DNA from 4 places in the Arthrobacter sp. Y3221160 genome. Region 3 is predicted to be linked to each of the others. Evidence: riboswitches for the same ligand, from Rfam matches in the RefSeq annotation. Region 3 holds a riboswitch; each other region holds the start of a gene.
The links. Region 3 has a riboswitch for S-adenosylmethionine ahead of AC5RWG_RS13760 (bifunctional o-acetylhomoserine/o-acetylserine sulfhydrylase). Riboswitches for the same ligand answer to the same signal wherever they lie in the genome.

Region 1 (4,423 bases), on a different contig from region 3:
CGTTGACCGACTTGTACGACTGCCCGCCGGCGGTGGTCCGCCATTCCGGTTCTGCCAGCCGCGGGAAGGGCAGGCTGGCGGCGCCGAAGTGCCCTTGGTTGGGCACCAGGTTGTTGTCGGACCCGTCCACCGTGCGCAGCCCGTAGGGCAGCAGCGGATTGGCTATTTGGTTGGGGCCGGGGCCCAGGAGCGGCTGGCCCGGGACGGGCCTGCCCTCGGCGTCTTCCTTGGTGGCGTGGTTTTCCGCGATCTTGATTTGCTTCAGGATGAACCGCATGTCCCCGGCATTGAGGGTCAAGCCTTGGCCTACCGGCGCTGCCAACGCCGCGGGGGCGAGGGCGGAGGGCAACACGCCCGCGCCCAGCACCAGAGCGGCGAGCCCGGCCGTGACTTTCCGGGGGAAGGATGGCCTCCCCTTGTCGGCACGTTCGGTGCCCCTCCTCGGTTGTGGATCGGTTGGTGCAGTAAACACGGTGACTCCCCCTAGTCGAGTGATGTGTGGCTGGCCACAGCATCCGACGAGGACCTTGGGGAAATCCTTGAAGGCTCTTTCCGTCTACTTCCGGGCAGGAAAAAACCCGCCCCTTGTCCCTCGGCCCTCCACGTGGAAGGCCGGGGGACAAGGGGCGGGGCGGCAGGCGCTCGAGGCGGCAGGCCGGCGGGGCGGCAGGCGCTCGGGGCGGCAGGCGCTCGGGGCGGCAGGCCCTCTAGGCGGTCAGCTGCCGCTTGGAGGAGATCACCCCGGTGTCGAAGCCGGCCAGGTGCAGGCCGCCGTGGAAGCGGGCGTGCTCGATCTTCACGCAACGGTCCATCACCACGTTCAAGCCGGCGGCCTCGGCCTCGGCGGCGACCTCCTCGTGCCAGGAGCCCAGTTGCAGCCAGAGCGTCTTGGCGCCGACGGCCAAGGTTTCCTCCAAAACGGTGGGCAGGTCGTCGTGCCTGCGGAAGACGTCCACCAGGTCCGGCACCTCGGGCAGGTCCGCCAGCGACTTGTACACCGGCTGACCCAGGATCTCCTTCGCCACCGGGTTCACGAAATACACCTTGTACGGCGAGCTGGACAGCAGGTACGTGGCCACGAAGTAGCTGGCCCGGCTCGGCTTGTCCGAGGCACCCACGATGGCGATGGATTTGGTGTTGCGCAGGATGTTCAGACGCTCCGCGGCGGACGGGCCGATCCAGGTGCGTTCCGGTGTCGCGGTCACTTGGCGGCTCCTTCTTCGGCTTCGATCAGTTCTTCGACGGACTCGACCACGCGCGTTCCGGGCTCTGTCCGGGGGGAACGCTCCGCCGGGATCGTGCAGGACTCGCCGGCATAGCTGGGCGAGGCGAACTCGGAGCTGTCGAACGCGGCGTCCTCATGGTCGCGGCTGGGGCCGTGCTCGGCGCCGGCCTGCTGCGAGGCGGCCAGCGCCTGGTCCAAATCCCAGAGAATGTCGTCCACGTCTTCCAGACCCACGGAGATGCGGATCAGGTCCTCGGGCACGCCGGCCGCCACCAGCTGGTCGGCGGTGAGCTGCTGGTGGGTGGTCGATCCCGGGTGCAGCACCAGGGTGCGGGCGTCGCCGATGTTGGCCAGGTGGCTGGCCAGCTGCAGCGATTCGATGAACTTCTGGCCCGCGGTGCGGCCGCCCTTGACGCCGAAGCTGAACACGGAGCCCACGCCCTTGGGCAGGTACTTCCGGCCCCGCTCGTAGTGCGGGTGCGCGGGCAGCCCGGCGTAGCTGACCCAGGAGACGCGCTCGTCGGCTTCCAGCCACTCGGCCACGGTGCGGGCGTTGGCCAGGTGCTCGTCCATCCGCTGCGCCAGCGTTTCCACGCCCTGCAGCAGCTGGAACGCGGACTGTGCCGACAGCGACGGGCCGATGTCGCGCAGCTGCTCGGACCGGAGCTTGGTGAGGAAGCCGTACTCGCCGAAGTTGCCCCACCAGGACACGTTGCCGTAGCTGGGCACCGGCTCGGTCATCTGCGGGAACTTGCCGTTGCCCCAGTTGAAACGCCCGGATTCAACGACGACGCCGCCCAGCGTGGTGCCGTGGCCGCCCAGGAACTTGGTGGCGGAGTGGATCACGATGTCCGCGCCGTGCTCGATCGGGCGGATCAGGTAGGGCGTGCTCAGGGTGGCGTCCACGACCAGGGGGAGCCCGGCGTCGTGAGCCACCGCGGCCAGGCCCGCGAGGTCCGCGATGTCGCCGGACGGGTTGGCCACGATCTCCGTGTAGACGGCCTTGGTGTTCTCCCCGATGGCCGCGGCGAAGTCGGCCGGGTCGTTGGAGTCGACGAACGTGGTCTCCACGCCGAACCGGCGCAGCGTCACGTCCAGCTGGGTGATGGTGCCGCCGTAGAGCTTGGACGAGGCCACGATGTGGTCGCCCGCCCCGGCCAGGGCCGCGAAGGTGATGAACTCGGCGGCCATGCCCGACGACGTGGCTACCGCGCCGATGCCGCCCTCGAGCGAGGCGATGCGCTCCTCGAACGCGGCGACCGTGGGGTTGCCGATGCGGGAGTAGATGTTCCCGTACTTCTGCAGCGCGAAGAGGTTCGCGGCGTCGTCGGTGTCTTTGAACACGAACGAGGTGCTCTGGTAGATCGGTACGGCCCGGGCACCGTGCTCGGCGTCGGGCGTGCCGCCGGCGTGCAGGGCACGGGTGCGGAAACCGAATGTGCGTTCAGCCATCAGGCGGTTGCTCCTTCAAAACTTGGGTTCCCGGAATGACGGTCCTGGCGGCACCGGCAGGCACCGTCCGGATCAAAGATTGCTTGCGCTCTCTCCATCGCTTCTGGCGGTAGCACCTTTCCGGTGGCGTCCGGATGGTTGCTGCGGTGTCAAAGAGCCAGATCTCTCAACCGCTCGGGATGGTCCCGTCCATTCTCGCAACCAACGGCCGCGGCACCAAAAAATGTTGAGCCGCGTTGCGTCCGGGCTGTGGGCGCCCGGGCCCTGAGGCGGCACGCCTTGCGGTGGCCCCGGGCTTGCGGCGGCCCGGTACGACGGCGGCGCTCGCCTCTTGCGGCCACTATCTTCGCAGGCCCGGCCGAGGAGGGACGTTCCCGGGTCCGGACAGTTCACCGTAGATTGGGTCTATGGCTGAACTTTCGGCGCTGCAGCGCCTCGCGGGGAAACATGGCGTTGGCATTACCTTCCGCGGCTGGGATGGGGGCGAGAAAACAGTCAGTGAGGCTACGCTGGTTTCCGTCCTCACCGCGCTGGACGTCCCCTGCGCCACCGACGACGATGTGACGGCTTCCCTCCGGGCCGCTGAACTGGCACCGGTGCAGCGCACGCTGCCGCCCGCCGTCGTCGTCCGCCAAGGCAGTGCCACCGAGGTTCCGGTCAATGCGCGGCCCGGCGTCCGTCCGCGGGTCCGGATCCTGCTGGAGGACGGCTCCCGGCGCGACGTCGAGGTGCTGGCCGGCGGGTCGGAGGATGCGGAAGGTGCCCCGCCTGTTCGTTTCACGGCGGTGGTGCCGGCGGACATCCCGCTGGGCTGGCACACGCTGGAGGTAGCGGAACGGCCGGAGTCGATGGAGCCCGGAACCGGCGCGGCCGCGGAAAGATCCGAGCCGATGGAGGCCGGGACCGGCGCGGCCCCGGAAATGCCGGAGGTGATGCAGGCCGGGACCGGCGCGGCCCCGGAGCCATCCGACAGCGAGGCGCGGTGCGCCCTCGTGGTCACCCCGCGGCGCCTGACCACCGCGGACCGCCTGCCCCGGACGTGGGGGTTGATGGCACAGCTGTACTCCGTGCGCTCGCGGTCCTCCTGGGGCATCGGCGACCTGCATGACCTGGCCAGCCTCGCCGAGACGGCCGCGGCCAAGGGTGCGGGGTTCGTCCTTATCAACCCGCTGCACGCGGCGCAGCCGAAACCGCCGGTGGAGCCCTCGCCCTACCTGCCCTCCACGCGCCGGTTCGTCAATCCCCTGTACCTGCGGGTCGAGGACGTGCCCGAAGCCAGCGGCGTCCCGCTGGCCAACAACTTCCACGACGCGAACCTGGACGCCGTCATCCTGGACCGCGACCCGGTTTTTGCGGCCAAGCTGCAGGCTCTGGAAACGGTCTTCGCGGTGCCCCGGTCCGCGGAACGGCAGCAGCGGTTCGAAGCCTTCCGCGCGCAGGAAGGCGAGGGGCTGGAGCGCTTTGCCCTGTGGTGTGCCATGGCCGAAACTGTTCCGGCCGGGGCACCGGAGTGGTCCGATGCCCCTTTCGTCGAAGCACAGCGGAGCGAGCTGAAGGACCGCAGCGAGTTCCATCAATGGCTGCAGTGGCTGTGCGACGAGCAGCTCGAGGCGGCGCAAGCCAGCGCCCTCGATGCGGGAATGAACATCGGGATAGTGCACGATCTCGCCGTCGGCGTCCATCCCACCGGCGCCGATGCCTGGACGCTGCAGGATGTGCTGACCCCCGACATCTCCGTGGGGGCGC
Region 2 (4,423 bases), on a different contig from region 3:
GCCTGGACGTGTTCTTCCCGGACAAGGCGGCCGAGGATTCGCTGCGCCTTCCGACAATTGTCTGGATCCACGGCGGGGCCTGGATCTCCGGCACCAAGAACGACGTCGCCAATTACCTGCGGATTCTCGCCTCCTACGGCTTCACCGCCGTGGGAGTGGACTATTCGCTGGCCCACGTGCGCCGCTACCCCGCGCCGGTGCGCCAGACGGCCGCCGCGCTGCGCTACCTGGAACACAATGCCGAGCGGCTGCACATCGATACCGAGCGGATCGTGCTGGCCGGGGACTCGGCGGGCGCGCAAATCGCCGCGCAACTGGCGCTGGTCATCGCCGATCCCGACTATGCCAAAAGGCTCGGCATTGCCTCGCCCATGAAGCCGGAGCGGCTGCGCGCGGTGCTGCTGCACTGCGGGGCGTACGACCTCTCGCTCGCCGGGGCGGACCAGGCCGGGAACCAGAACTACCTGCGCACGGTGCTGTGGTCCTACACCGGGGCCAAGGACTATCTGGAGCGTCCGTACGTCGCGCTGGCCTCCGTGGCCAAGCACGTGGGCGCCGACTACCCGCCGGCTTTCGTGTCAGCGGGCAACACGGACCCGTTGCTGCCGCACTCGCTCGGGCTGGTCGAAGCGCTGCGGATCAAGGGCGCGGCCGTGGAGGAGTTCTTCCCCCAAACCGAGGCCGGCCTGGGGCACCAGTTCCAGTTCAACCTGGAATTGGAAGCGGCGTGGCAGGTGCTGGAGCGCAGCGTGGCGTTCCTCCGCCGCCACACCGGCTGATGCCGCCGGAGTTGACCGGCTCGCTACGAGGAGTGTTCTTCGGTGTCAGCATCACCCGGGGCCGGCGCCGATGCCTCCCCGGGCACCGCCGTCGTACGCTGGAAACCTGCCCAGCGAAGGGGGAACTATCAATGAACGACGCCGGCTCGCGCCTCATTTTCGGCTGCATGGGGTTGGGTGGGGGCTGGGGGAGCGGGCCGCTGGAAGCGGCCGACGTGGCCGCCGCGCACGCGGCCGTGGCGGCGGCGCTGGAGGCCGGGATCACGACTTTCGACCACGCCGACATCTACGCCCACGGCAAGGCCGAGGCCGCGTTCGGGCGGGTGCTGGCGGAAAGTCCCGAGCTGCGCGACTCGATCCGGCTGCAGGGCAAATGCGGCATCCGGCTGCCGGTCCCCGGCATGGTCGGGCACTACGACTCCTCGCGGGAAGCCATCCTGGCCCGCACCGACGAGAGCCTGCGCCGACTGCACACCGATCACCTGGATACGCTGCTGATCCACCGGCCCGATCCGCTGACGCCGGCCGAAGAGATCGCCGCGGCGTTCAACGAGCTTCGGATGGCCGGGAAGGTGCGCCGCCTTGGTGTCTCGAACATGTCCGGCGAACAGATGCGCTGGCTGCAGTCGGCGCTGGATGAACCGCTGGCGGTGAACCAGCTGGAAATGAGCCTGCACCGACGCGACTGGCTGGAGTCAGGGGTGCTGGTGAACCACCCGGAGGGACCGGGGATCAGCTTCCCGCACGGCACCTTGGAATACTGCGCCGCCCACGGGGTGGAGCTGCAGGCCTGGGGCGCGCTGGCCCAGGGCCGGTACAGCGGGCGTGCGGCAGCGGAGGCCGCGACACCGGATGCTTCCGCGCCCGCGGATGCCCCACCCCCGGCGGATCATGCAGCGGCAGCCCTGGTCACGGAACTTGCCCGGGACAAGGGGTGCCCGCCCGAGGCCGTGGTGCTGGGCTGGCTGCTGCGGCATCCGGCAGGCATCCGGCCGGTCGTCGGTACCAGCAGCCCGGACCGGATCCGGGCCTGTGCCGAGGCGGAAGCGGTTGGAGCATCGATGACCCGCGAGGAGTGGTACTCCCTGTGGGTGGCGGCCCGAGGCAGGCCGCTGCCTTAGCTGCCCGCGCCCGGCCGCGCCGGCTGCGGGCGGAGCCGGGACCATGCGTCCTAGACGAAGGCCGGCTGTTCCAACCGGCGGAACGCGGAATCGTGGAAGACCAGGGGCTCGTGGGTGCCGTCGTGCGTGGACAGTCCGTGCACCTGCAGCAGCACGACGTGGTGGTCCCCGGCCGGGACCTCCTGGTGCACCGAGCAGTCCAGCCAGAGCGCCGCGTCGTTGAGGAAAAGCGCGCCATCGTCCGTGCCGTGCAGGCTCAGGCCGGCAAAGCGGTCACCGGTCCTGGACGCGATCTGGCGGCAGACACCGTCGTGCCCGGTACCGAGCACCGAGACGCCGATCCGGTTGGCCCGGCGGACCAGCGGCCAGGTCCGTGAGGTGTTTTGCACGGCGAACATCACCAGCGGCGGCTCGAGGGAGACGCCCACGGTGAACGAGGAGGCGACGATGCCCTGCGGCTCGCCGTCGACGGTCGCGCACAGCGCCGCGATGCCCGAGGGGAACCGGCCGAAGGCGGAGCGCAACGTGTGGGGGGTCAGGTCATGGTGTAGCGACATGGCGTCCTTGGGGCTTGGGCGCATCCGCTGCGGCCGAGCTGCTGCGGGTGGATACGCGTACTTGCCTGCCGACATCCCCGGCGGGCCGAATCATCACCTGGAGCACCCCGCTACGGTAGAGGGTTGCCGGCCAACCAGCCAGGGCTGTGAAGTTGGCGCTCTTGATTCGTCTCCACGCTAAGAGCGGGGAAGGGCCTGGGTCAAACGCCGGTAACAGTTCGTCAAATGCAGCGTTTTACTCCCGGGCCACGCGAGGTGGCTTCTGCCCGACGGGCGGCCGTGCGACGGCTGCTGCCCCGAAGCTACTGTCCGACTGCTGGCCCCACGGCTACTGCGCCGCGGCGCCCGGGCGCACGGTCTGCTGCCGGAACGGATGCGCCGGGTACACGCCCAGGATGCGGATTTCCGTGGTGAAGAAGTCCAGTTCCTCGAAGGCATGGACCATGGCGGGATCGTCCGGGTGGCCTTCGACGTCCACCATGAACATGGTGGCGGCAAACTCGCCGCCCACCATGTAGCTCTCCAACCGGGTCATGTTGATGCCGTTGGTGGCGAAACCGCCCAGCGCCTTGTACAGCGCGGACGGCACGTTCCGCACGCGGAACACGAAGCTGGTCACGGCCGGACCGGGAAGTTCCTCGCGGGACGGGACCGGCCGGCGGTCGGCCAGCACCACGAACCGTGTGGTGTTCGTCGGATCGTCTTCGACCTTTTCCGCGAAAACCTCCAGGCCGTAGAGTTCGGCGGCCATCGGCGGCGCCAGGGAGACCTTGGTCGGGTCGTTCCATTCGGCCACCTCCCGGGCCGAACCGGCGGTGTCGCCTGCGATGACCGGAGTGAGCCCGAGCCTGCGGATCAGCTTGCGGCACTGGCCCAAAGCATGGATGTGGCTGTGCACCTCCCGGGCCTGCTCCACGGTGGCCCCGCGTACGCCCAGCAGGCTGAAACGGATGGGCAGGAAGAATTCCTCCACGATCTGCAGGGTGGTCTTCGGCAGCAGGGCGTGGATGTCCGCCACCCGCCCGGCGATCGAGTTGTCGATGGGGATCATGGCCAGTTCCGCCTCGCCGCCGGTGACGGCAGCGAACGCATCCTCGAAGCTGGCACACGGCACCGCTTCCCAACCGGGGCGCACTTCCAGGCAAGCCATGTGGGAGTTCGAGCCGGGTTCACCTTGGTACGCAATCGCTGGAGCCATGGGCGAAATTATCCCACCGGGGCGGGCCGGCGCTTCATTCCGGGCAACCGGGCGGCGTCATATAACCGGGACCGGCCCGCCAACCGCTTAGTACAGATGCGATTCCTGGGTGATGCCGTAGGGCACGTCGTCGCTCAGCTCCACCGTAAACTGCCCGGGGCCGGTGCGAGTGACCAAGATGCCGCAATCGCCGTCGATGGCGGCGAGCTTTTGCAACTCTTCGACCGCAGCATTCAGGAGATCGTGCGCTTCGGAAGCCGTCTGTGCGGTCAACGACTTGGTAGCCAGGGAAGTGGCCATGGTTCTGCCTTTCGTGGCCGGAGGTTTCCGCGCAGGAGAAACGCGGGATGGAAGCTTCCGGCCGGAACGAGCCTGCCATGCGGAACGGTGCATGGAACTTTACATTCTGCCATCCCAGATGACATCAGATGAATTTCGCACCGGCGTGGCGTGCGCCACACCCGGCGTGGCGGCGTGGTGCTGCGAACCGGTGCAGGCGGGACCCCCACCGCGGATGCAGGGAGCCGTCGGGGGGAGGGCGGGGGCAGCCGGAAGTGAACCCGGTCCTAGAACGGGTTGAGCAGCCGGTGGACGAACTGCCGGGTGCGCTCCTCCCGCGGTTCGCGCAGCACCTGTTCGGGGTGTCCGCGTTCCACCACCACGCCGCCGTCCATGAACACCACTTCGCTGGCCACTTCACGGGCGAAGGCCAGCTCGTGGGTGACCAGGGCCATGGTCCAGCCCTCGTCAGCCAGTTCCTTGATCACG
Region 3 (4,423 bases):
AGTCGAGGTAGCTTTCCACGGCATAGCGGCCACGGGCGGACGGCGTAATGCCGCCGAACGGCTGCTCCTCCGCCTGCGCCTTGCGGCCGAACCTGTACTCCAGCTCCGGCTCCGAGCGGTAGTTGATGTGCGCGATCCGCCGGGCGATACCCAGTCCAGCCTCGGGAGCGGGGCCCCCGTAATAGTCGCCGCCGGAGAAGTACGGGTCCAGCCGGATGGCCGCGACCTGCGCCTGCGCGAAGGCAATCTGTTCGGCGGTGCTCGCGGCGCCGCACGCCAGGACGGCGCACCGGGCCGTGCGCTCCGGGAACGTAGCCGCCCATTCAAGCGCGCGGGCGCCACCCATCGACCCGCCGAGCACCGTGTGCCAGCGCCGGATCCCCAGCGCGTCGGCCAGCCGCGCCTCGGCCCGGACCGAATCGCGGATCGTGACGAACGGGAAGCGTGAACCCCACGGCGTCCCGTCCGGAGCCGGCGACGAGGGACCGGTGGAGCCGTAGCAGCCGCCAATCATGTTGGCGGCCACGACGAAATAGCGCTCCGTGTCGATCGTGGCACCGGGGCCCACCAGATCGTCCCACCAACCGTCCTCGTCCGAGCAGCCGCGTGCGACGTGCGTGCTGCCGGTCAGGGCATGCTGAATCAGGACGGCGTTGGACGCGTCCGCATTCAAGGTGCCCCAGGTTTCAAAGCCGAGGACCACCTCGGGCAGATAGCCGCCGGCTTCCAACTCCAGCGCACCAACCGGCATCCGGCGCAGGATGCCGTCGGTCGCCTGTTCCACCAGTTCCTGCGGTTGCACTATCGTCACGCTGCGCTCTACCTGCTTGCCTAGTCGTCCGCACCCTTGGCGGCGCGGAAACCGGCCTCCAGGTCGGCGATGATGTCGTTGACGTTCTCGATGCCCACCGACAGGCGGACCAGCCCGTCGGTTACCCCGGCCGCGACCCGCTCCGCGGCCGAGAGCTGGGCGTGGGTGGTCGACGCCGGGTGGATCACCAGCGAGCGCACATCGCCCAGGTTGGCCACGTGCGAGTGCAGTTCAAGGCCGTCCACGAAGCGCTTGCCGGCCTCGATGCCGCCCTTGATTTCGAACGCGACGATGGCGCCGGTCCCCTTCGGGCCGTACTTGCGGCCGCGCTCATACCAGGGGCTGGAGGGCAGGCCGAGGTACGCGACGGAGGCAACGTCGTCGTGCTCTTCCAGGAATTCGGCCACCCTCTGAGCGTTGGCCACATGCCGCTCCACGCGCAGGCTCAGCGTCTCCAGCCCTTGGGCAATCAGGAAGGCATTGAACGGCGAGATGGCGGACCCCAGGTCGCGCAGCAACTGCACCCGGGCCTTGAGGATGTAGGCCAGGTTGGCGCCCAGAGCGCCGTTGACGCCGAGGTCGCGGGCGAAGACCAGCCCGTTGTACGTGTCGTCCGGCGTGTTGAACCCCGGGAACTTTTCGGGGTCGGCGGCGAAATCGAACGTGCCGGCGTCGACGATCACGCCGCCGATCGCCGTACCGTGGCCGCCGAGGTACTTGGTGGCCGAGTGGAGCACGATGTCGGCCCCCCACTCGATCGGGCGGATCAGGTACGGGGTGGACAAGGTGTTGTCAACGATCAGCGGCACGCCGTTTTCGTGGGCGATGGCGCTGACCGACTCCAGGTCCAGCACGTCCTGGCGCGGGTTGGAGACGACCTCGCCGAAGAACGCCTTGGTGTTCGGCTTGACGGCATCGCGCCACTGCTGCAGGTTGTCCGGATCCTCGACGAAGGTGACCTCGATGCCGAACTTGGGCAGCGTGGTGCGCAGCAGGTTGTAGGTGCCGCCGTACAGGCTGGGGCTGGCCACGATGTGGTCGCCGGCCTCGGCCAGGTTGAGGATGGAGAACGTCGACGCGGCCTGGCCCGAAGCAAGCAGCAGGGCGCCGACGCCGCCCTCCAGGTTGGCGATCCGGGTCTCGACCGCTTCCTGGGTGGGGTTGCCGATCCTGGTGTAGATGGGTGCCAGTTCGGACAGGGCGAACCGGTCGGCCGCGCTCTGCGCGCTGGGGAACACGAACGACGTGGTCTGGTAGATCGGCAGTGCGCGGGCGCCCGTGGCGGCGTCCGGCTCCTGCCCTGCGTGGATCTGACGGGTTTCAAAGGACCAATCGGCGTTGGACATGGTGCAACTCCTTCACTGGAAGGGGCCATCCGGGATCCGGCCGTGCCGGCATGTCTGTCCCGGGTGTGACCCGCGCTTGCGCACCGCCTTATGGCGGCTGCCTGGTCTTCACCCGGGGCACCCCACCGCGGTTGGAGGGTTGCCGGCCAGCAAACCGGGGTTTTGCGCTGGCACTCATGACCTGCCTCCAGTCTCCGCAGACAAGCCGGCGGCCGCAACAATATGACACCTTATGACTGGGCACCGGTCTCCGGACCGCCTGTCCGACCGTCCGCTTCGTCACTGTTGCCGGCGCGTGCCGGGGAGGCGGATTTGCTGTCCGGAACGGCGCGTTCACCACGAGCCGCAAATTGAGTGACTTAGGTCACCCTAAGTCGAGAGCGGGTTCACAAAGTGCCAAGATAATGCCATGCGCTTCGACCATGTTTCTTATGCCGCTGAACCCGACGGTCTGGCTGCCACCTCAGAGCGGATCTCCAAAGCCCTGGGCATCGACGCCGTCAAGGGCGGGGTTCACCCCCGCTTCGGCACCCGCAATATGATCTTCCCCCTCACCGACCACCACTACCTGGAGGTCGTGGAGGTGCTCGACCACCCCGCTTCCGACAAGGCCCCCTTTGGCCAGGCAGTGCGGGCGCGGTCGGAAGCCGGCGGCGGTTGGATGGGCTGGTGCGTGGCGGTCGACGACCTGACCCCGTTCGAAGAACGGCTGGGCCGCCACGCGGTTCCCGGCAACCGCAAGTTCCCGGATGGGCAGGAACTGAGCTGGCAGCAGATCGGGATCAAGGGCCTCATCGCCGACCCGCAGGTGCCCTACATGTTGCGCTGGGATGACGGCACCGAACCGCTGCACCCGTCCAACGCCCGCCCCGCCACGGTCAAGCTGATCGGCCTGACCATCGCCGGCTCTTCCGAGCGGGTGGCGGACTGGCTAGGCACGCCGGTCGACGGCCTGCTGGACGACGTCAAGGTCGCCTGGACGGCACCGAACGGTACGCCGGGCATCCTGTCCGTCCGCTTCGAAACCGCCAACGGAATCGTCGAACTGTAAGTCTTTCGAGAGGATCGACGTCGTCGATCGCCGCAGCGGCGCCCTGATCGCAAGGCCGGGCGCCGCTGCGCTGCCCGGCCGGTTTCACGTGCCGATGCCGATGGCCGGCCCCAGCAGTGTGTAGCCGACGAAACCGGCAATATCCAGCAGCGCGTGCGCCACCACCAGCGGCATCACCCGCTTGGCCTTTGTATAGGCGTAGCCGAAGACCAAACCCATGAGGAAGTTCCCGATGCCCGGCCCGATGCCCTGGTAGAGGTGGTAGGTCCCGCGCAGGGCGGCGCTGACGAAGATCGCGGACCAAATGCCCCAGCCGAACCTCGCGAAGCGGTTGAAGAGATAGCCCACCATGACCACCTCTTCGAGGACCGCATGCCGCAGCGCGGACAGGATCAACACCGGAACCGTCCACCAGTATTCGTCCAGGGCCGCCGGGACAATGGCGGTGGTGATACCCAGGGCCCGGCCGGCGGCATAAACGCCCAGCGTCCCGACACCGATCACCAGCGCGAGCAGGAAGCCCAAGCCGAAGTCCAGCCGGGGCCGGGAAAACGTGAACCCGATCGCCCGGAAGGCCGACCGTCCGGGAACGGTCATCAAAAACAGCACCAAGGCCACCGGCACCAGCGCAAAGACGATGCCGAGCATTTGGTACACGAAATCGAAGAGCTCCCGCTCGTTCAGCACCGGGTTCAGCGTGGTCGTCTGCGAGGCCAGCGGAGCGCGGGTCATTTTTTCCAGCAGGTTCACCACGGCATAGACCGCCGACTGCCCGAGCGAGAGTCCCAGGACGATGAGCACTTCCGCCCGGTAGTACTTGACCGTGCGCGGCGTGCTCGCGGTGGCGACCTTCTGCTTGTCCATAGCCCCCATCTTCCCAAGAGAACCGCGGGCGCAGATACAAGGCGTGGAGTGCTTTCAGAGGGAGACGCAGATCCTCATGGGGTCTCCGGCCTCGCGTTCATCGTCGGAGAGCAGCGGGTCGCGGTGATCGATCTCGCCACCCAAGACGGGAGTCCATTAGAAACCGGCTAGGTGCCAGTAGTGTAATGACCGCCAGGAATCGCGCGGCTAGAAATCAGGTTTCAAGGTTTCCGTCCGATCCATTTTTAGAAGGCTGGCTGCCAGCACATGCACTCCTCTACTGATGTGCACGGCGTCTGTCCACTCTTCCGGGCAATGGCTTCGGCCGTTGTGAGATGGGATGAAGATCAT
Region 4 (4,423 bases), on a different contig from region 3:
GACCAGGCCTTCGGCCCGGCCGCACTCGCCGTCGTCGCCGTTGGCCTGATCTGTTACGGCCTCTACATGGGCGCCCGGGCGCGCTACGCGAAGATGTAGGCACCGGAGAACGACGGCGGTGCGCCTCCCCGTGGGGCCAGGCGCACCGCCGTCGTTGTTTAGATGGTTCTGCCGTGGCCTACGCCCGGTGGGCCAGCGCGTTCTGCAGGCGGAAGCCGGCGGCCCGGTGGCTCTCCGGCAGCTTGTCGCCGCGGCCGAAGAGCTTGTTGCGCAGGGTCCCCGGCGCGTACTCCGTGGGGTATGCGCCCAGCTTCTGCAGTTCCGGCACGGCGAATTCCACGATGTCCTCGAAGGTGCCCGGGGTGATCGCGTAGGCCAGGTTGAACCCGTCCACGTCGGTCTCGTCGACCCACTCCACGAGCTTGGCGGCTACCTCTTCGCCGGAGCCGACGGTGATCGGGCCGAAACCACCGACGCCGACCCATTCGGCCAGCTGGCGGATGGTCCACGGCTTGCCGCTGTCGCCGGATGCCTTCTGGAAGGTCTCCACCGAGGACTGGATGGCATTGGACTTCACGTTCCCGCCGATCACGTCGTCCGGGCCGTAGGTGGAGAGGTCCACGCCCATCCAGCCGGAGATCAGCGCCAGCGCCCCGTTGATGTCCGCGTAGGACTTGTAGTCCTCGAATTTGGCCTGCGCGGCGGCGGTGTCGGGCCCGGTCACCACGGTCTGCATCGCGTAGATGCGGACGTCGTAGCGGTCGCGCCCGGCCGCTTCCACGGCGTCGCGGATCTTCTTCACGGATGCGGCCAGCATTTCCTTGGTCGGGCAGGTCACGAACACCGCCTCGGCGTTTTCGGCGGCGAACTCGGTGCCGCGCTTGGAGGCCCCGGCCTGGAAGATGACCGGGGTGCGCTGCGGGCTCGGCTCGGTGATGGCGATGCCGGGAACCTTGAAGTACTTGCCCTCGTGCCGGATTTCGTGGACCTTGGCCGGGTCGGTGAAGACGCCGGTCTCCACGTCCTTGACCACGGCGTCGTCCTCCCACGAGCCCTCGAGCAGCTTGTAGATGACCTCGAGGTATTCGTCCGCGTGGTTGTAGCGCTCGTCGTGCTCCAATTGGTCTTCCTGCCCCATGTTGCGTGCCGCCGAGGGCAGGTAACCGGTGACCACGTTCCAACCGACCCGCCCGTTGGTCAGGTGGTCCAGCGTGGCCAGGCGGCGGGCGAACGGGTACGGGTGCTCGTAGGCGGTGCCGGCTGTGACGCCGAAGCCGAGGTTCTCGGTCACCGCGGCCATCGCCGAGACCAGCATGAACGGATCGTTCACGGGGACCTGCGTGCCGGCGCGCAGCGTGGTCTCGTTGGAGGATCCGAAGACGTCGTAGGTGCCGAGCACGTCGGCGATGAACAGGCCGTCGAACAGGCCCTTTTCCAGCACCTTGGCCAGGTGGGTCCAGTAGCCGATGGTGTTGTAGGTGGCGGACTTGTCCTGCGGGTGGCGCCACAGTCCGGGCGACTGGTGGCCCACGCAGTTCATGTCGAAGGCGTTGAAACGAATCTGGCGCCGGGGGTTGGGCTGCGGGTTGTTTACGGTCATGTCAGGCTCCTTTTCTGATGAGAAGAGCCCGCGCCGGCCCTCCGTCGGGCATGCGGCTGCCAACGGAAGACCAACGAGAGATCGAGCTTCTCCATCGGTCCTGGCGGTAGCACCTTCCTCAGGGAGGGGGTTGCTGCGGCGTCAACAAGCCAGGTCTCTCGGCCGCTCTGGATGGGTACCCCTCCATTGGACACCCGGGAGCGCCAGGAGGGAAATGTCCCGCGTCACGCGAGGTAAGAATTACGACGCCGGGGCGCCCTCCCTCACGCGGGGTAAGAATTACGACGCCGGTGCGGAGCCGGCTTTGGTCTGCGGCCGCTTCCATCCCGCCACCGCTCCGGCCCCCAGGCAGACAAGAATCAGGACGACGACGGCGATCGCCAGCGGCACACTGTTGCCGACCAGGGTGGGCAGGTTCTGCAGGATCAGGCCCAGAATGGCCAGCAGCCCGAGGAGTCCGAGAGCCGGGGCGACGGAGCGCTTCCAGTCGCGGGCCGGGGCGCCCTGCCGGCGGAAGAAGACCAGCACCGCGATGCTGGTGACCGTCATCAGCACCACCACGCCCAGGGAGGCGAAACCGGCAAACCAGGTGTAGAACTGCACGATCGGGTCCCAGCCGGCCACGACGGCTGCCAGCAGGAACAGGGCCACCACTCCGGTCGAAGCGGCCGAGGCCAGATGTGGCGAGTGGTGCCGGGTGTGCGTGCCGGCCAGCTTGGCGGGGAAAATGCCCTGTCCGGCGATCTGGAAGAAATAGCGTGAGCTGATGTTGTGCAGGGACAGGATGCAGGCGAACAGGCTGCTGGCCAGCAGTACCTGGATGACGTGGCTGCCCGCGGTTCCGAGGTAGAGCGCGGTAGTCTCCGAGAGCAAGGTGCCGGGCGCGTCCGTGGCCTTTTGGACGATGCCCTCGTCGCCCCACACGCTGATCAGCAGCCAGCTGGAGAGCGCGTAGAAGCCGCCCACCACGATGAGGGCTACATAGGTGGCGCGCGGGATCGTCTTGTCCGGGTCCCGTGCCTCGTCGCGAAACACGGCGGTGGCCTCGAAGCCAATGAAACTCAGGATGGCGAACAACAGCGCGATGCCGGGCGCCCCGGACAGCACGGTCGACGGAGTGACGAACCCGGTGGACAGGCCCTCGCGACCGCCGCCGCCAAAAATTACGGCAGCGTCCAAAACCAGCACGATCAGCACCTCGGCGACCAGCAGTACCCCCAGCACCTTGCCGGAGAGCTCGATGTTGCGGTGGCCCAGCCAAGCGACGGCGGCCAGGGCGGCAGCGGCCCATGCCCACCATGGCAGTGCCGGCCCGCCGTAGGCGCGCACCACTTCGTCGACGGCCGGCGCCAGTAGGCCGTAGACGCCGGCTTCCAGCGCGAGGTACGAGAGCAGGGCCACGAAGGCCGCCCCCAGGCCCGCCCTGCGGCCGAGGCCTTTGTCGACGTAGCTGAAGAACGCGCCGGCCGTTGGCACGTGCGGTGTCATGGTGGTGAAGCCGACGGCAAACAACAGCAGGATGGCCATGGCCAGCAGGTAGATGAAGGGAAGGCCAGCGCCGTTGCCGCTGACGATGGCCAGCGGGACGGTTCCGCCGATGACGCCCAGTGGCGACGCGGCGGCCAGCACGATGAGCACGATGCTGGCGACGCCCAGCCGGCCGGAGAGCCGCGGAGCACGGGCATTGGCGGCGGCGGCCTCGGGTGCGGCGAGGGTTGGGTTATTGACGGATACAGACATGGTTTGGCTTCTTTCTAGAGGGCCGCGGAGCGGGTGGCTTGGCTGTTTGGACGGGCGCCGTCGCTCTGTGGCTGACGCGCGGCGTCGGTGTGTGACTGACTGGCGGCGTCGGCATTGGCCTCGCCAATCGTCCAGACGAGCGGGGGCTCGGCGCCGTTGACTTCCCAGTCGCCGACGATCCGGGCCTTGTAGATGAACGGGTTGTGGGTGGCCACGGTGCGGGCGTTGCGCCAGTGCCGGTCCAGTGCCTTGCCGGTGCTGGTGGAGGAGGCGCCGAGCGCGTTGAAGAGGGCGCCTGCGGCGTCCGGGACCAAGGCGCTGAGCACAATCTGCGCCCGGCCCGAGTCCAGTTCGACGGCGATGTTGGCCGCCTTCTCGGCGTCGGCGTCTGACTGCCGCGAGGCGAAGACGCGGTCCAGGCTGCGGGCAACGCCGAGGGTGGTTGCCTTCGCGGCGTAGGCCTTGGCGCTGATTTCGCCGACCACTTGGAGGACCTGCGCGTCGTGCCGGACCAGCGGGGCGTTTCCGTGGCCGAACACCCGCTTGCGGTCCCGTACGTTCTCTGCGGCTTCGCTGGTGACGGCCTGGGCGATGCCGGCCAGGGTCACCAGCAGGATGTGCTGGTAGAGCGCCGTCTGGTACGGGAAGCGGTCGGCGAAGGCGGACACGTTGGCCGGGTCCACCACCGCGTCGGTAAACACGGTGGTGCCGCTGCCGGTGAGCCGCTGGCCGAAACCGTCCCAGTCGTCGAAGGTTTCCACGCCCGGCGTCTTGGTGGAGATGATCACCGAGACATCGGAGCCGTCCGGGCGCTTGGCGGTGACGTCGATCCAGTCCGCGAAGATGGTGCCGGTGGTGTAGAACTTGCGGCCGTTCAGCAGCAGTTTGCCGCCGGTCTCGGACAGCACGGTGGCGGTTCCCCCGGCGCCAGGTTCGGTCCAGGCGTTGCCGGCCAGCTCGCCGGATGCGAAGCGCCGCAGCCAGGCGCCGCGGTCCGAGGTGCGGCCGTTGTGGTACAGGTTCTCCTCCACCAAGGCGATGTGCGAGCGCAGCGCCTGCGGAATGTTGCTGTCCGCGGCGGCG

Region 1: another riboswitch for S-adenosylmethionine. It lies ahead of AC5RWG_RS11215 (O-acetylhomoserine aminocarboxypropyltransferase/cysteine synthase family protein); the one in region 3 lies ahead of AC5RWG_RS13760 (bifunctional o-acetylhomoserine/o-acetylserine sulfhydrylase).
Region 2: another riboswitch for S-adenosylmethionine. It lies ahead of AC5RWG_RS08440 (flavin reductase family protein); the one in region 3 lies ahead of AC5RWG_RS13760 (bifunctional o-acetylhomoserine/o-acetylserine sulfhydrylase).
Region 4: another riboswitch for S-adenosylmethionine. It lies ahead of AC5RWG_RS11290 (LLM class flavin-dependent oxidoreductase); the one in region 3 lies ahead of AC5RWG_RS13760 (bifunctional o-acetylhomoserine/o-acetylserine sulfhydrylase).

What each region holds. Positions count from the first base shown of each region.
Region 1 covers NZ_JBNHHU010000001.1:2,393,103-2,397,525, forward strand. The annotation lists gene AC5RWG_RS11205 (Ig-like domain-containing protein) at 1-472, opposite strand, end outside; gene AC5RWG_RS11210 (CoA-binding protein) at 708-1,205, opposite strand; gene AC5RWG_RS11215 (O-acetylhomoserine aminocarboxypropyltransferase/cysteine synthase family protein) at 1,202-2,677, opposite strand; SAM riboswitch class I at 2,769-2,863, opposite strand; gene malQ (4-alpha-glucanotransferase) at 3,085-4,423, shown strand, end outside.
Region 2 covers NZ_JBNHHU010000001.1:1,813,367-1,817,789, reverse strand. The annotation lists gene AC5RWG_RS08450 (alpha/beta hydrolase) at 1-779, shown strand, start outside; gene AC5RWG_RS08445 (aldo/keto reductase) at 911-1,900, shown strand; gene AC5RWG_RS08440 (flavin reductase family protein) at 1,951-2,457, opposite strand; SAM riboswitch class IV at 2,510-2,624, opposite strand; gene AC5RWG_RS08435 (prephenate dehydratase) at 2,786-3,655, opposite strand; gene AC5RWG_RS08430 (hypothetical protein) at 3,743-3,955, opposite strand; gene AC5RWG_RS08425 (amino acid ABC transporter ATP-binding protein) at 4,222-4,423, opposite strand, start outside.
Region 3 covers NZ_JBNHHU010000002.1:153,178-157,600, forward strand. The annotation lists gene metX (homoserine O-acetyltransferase MetX) at 1-751, opposite strand, end outside; gene AC5RWG_RS13760 (bifunctional o-acetylhomoserine/o-acetylserine sulfhydrylase) at 832-2,157, opposite strand; SAM riboswitch class IV at 2,225-2,339, opposite strand; gene AC5RWG_RS13765 (VOC family protein) at 2,567-3,208, shown strand; gene AC5RWG_RS13770 (CPBP family intramembrane glutamic endopeptidase) at 3,293-4,072, opposite strand; gene AC5RWG_RS13775 (M20 family metallo-hydrolase) at 4,280-4,423, opposite strand, start outside.
Region 4 covers NZ_JBNHHU010000001.1:2,411,209-2,415,631, reverse strand. The annotation lists gene AC5RWG_RS11295 (DUF1206 domain-containing protein) at 1-99, shown strand, start outside; gene AC5RWG_RS11290 (LLM class flavin-dependent oxidoreductase) at 179-1,600, opposite strand; SAM riboswitch class I at 1,689-1,778, opposite strand; gene AC5RWG_RS11285 (APC family permease) at 1,880-3,340, opposite strand; gene AC5RWG_RS11280 (acyl-CoA dehydrogenase family protein) at 3,355-4,423, opposite strand, start outside.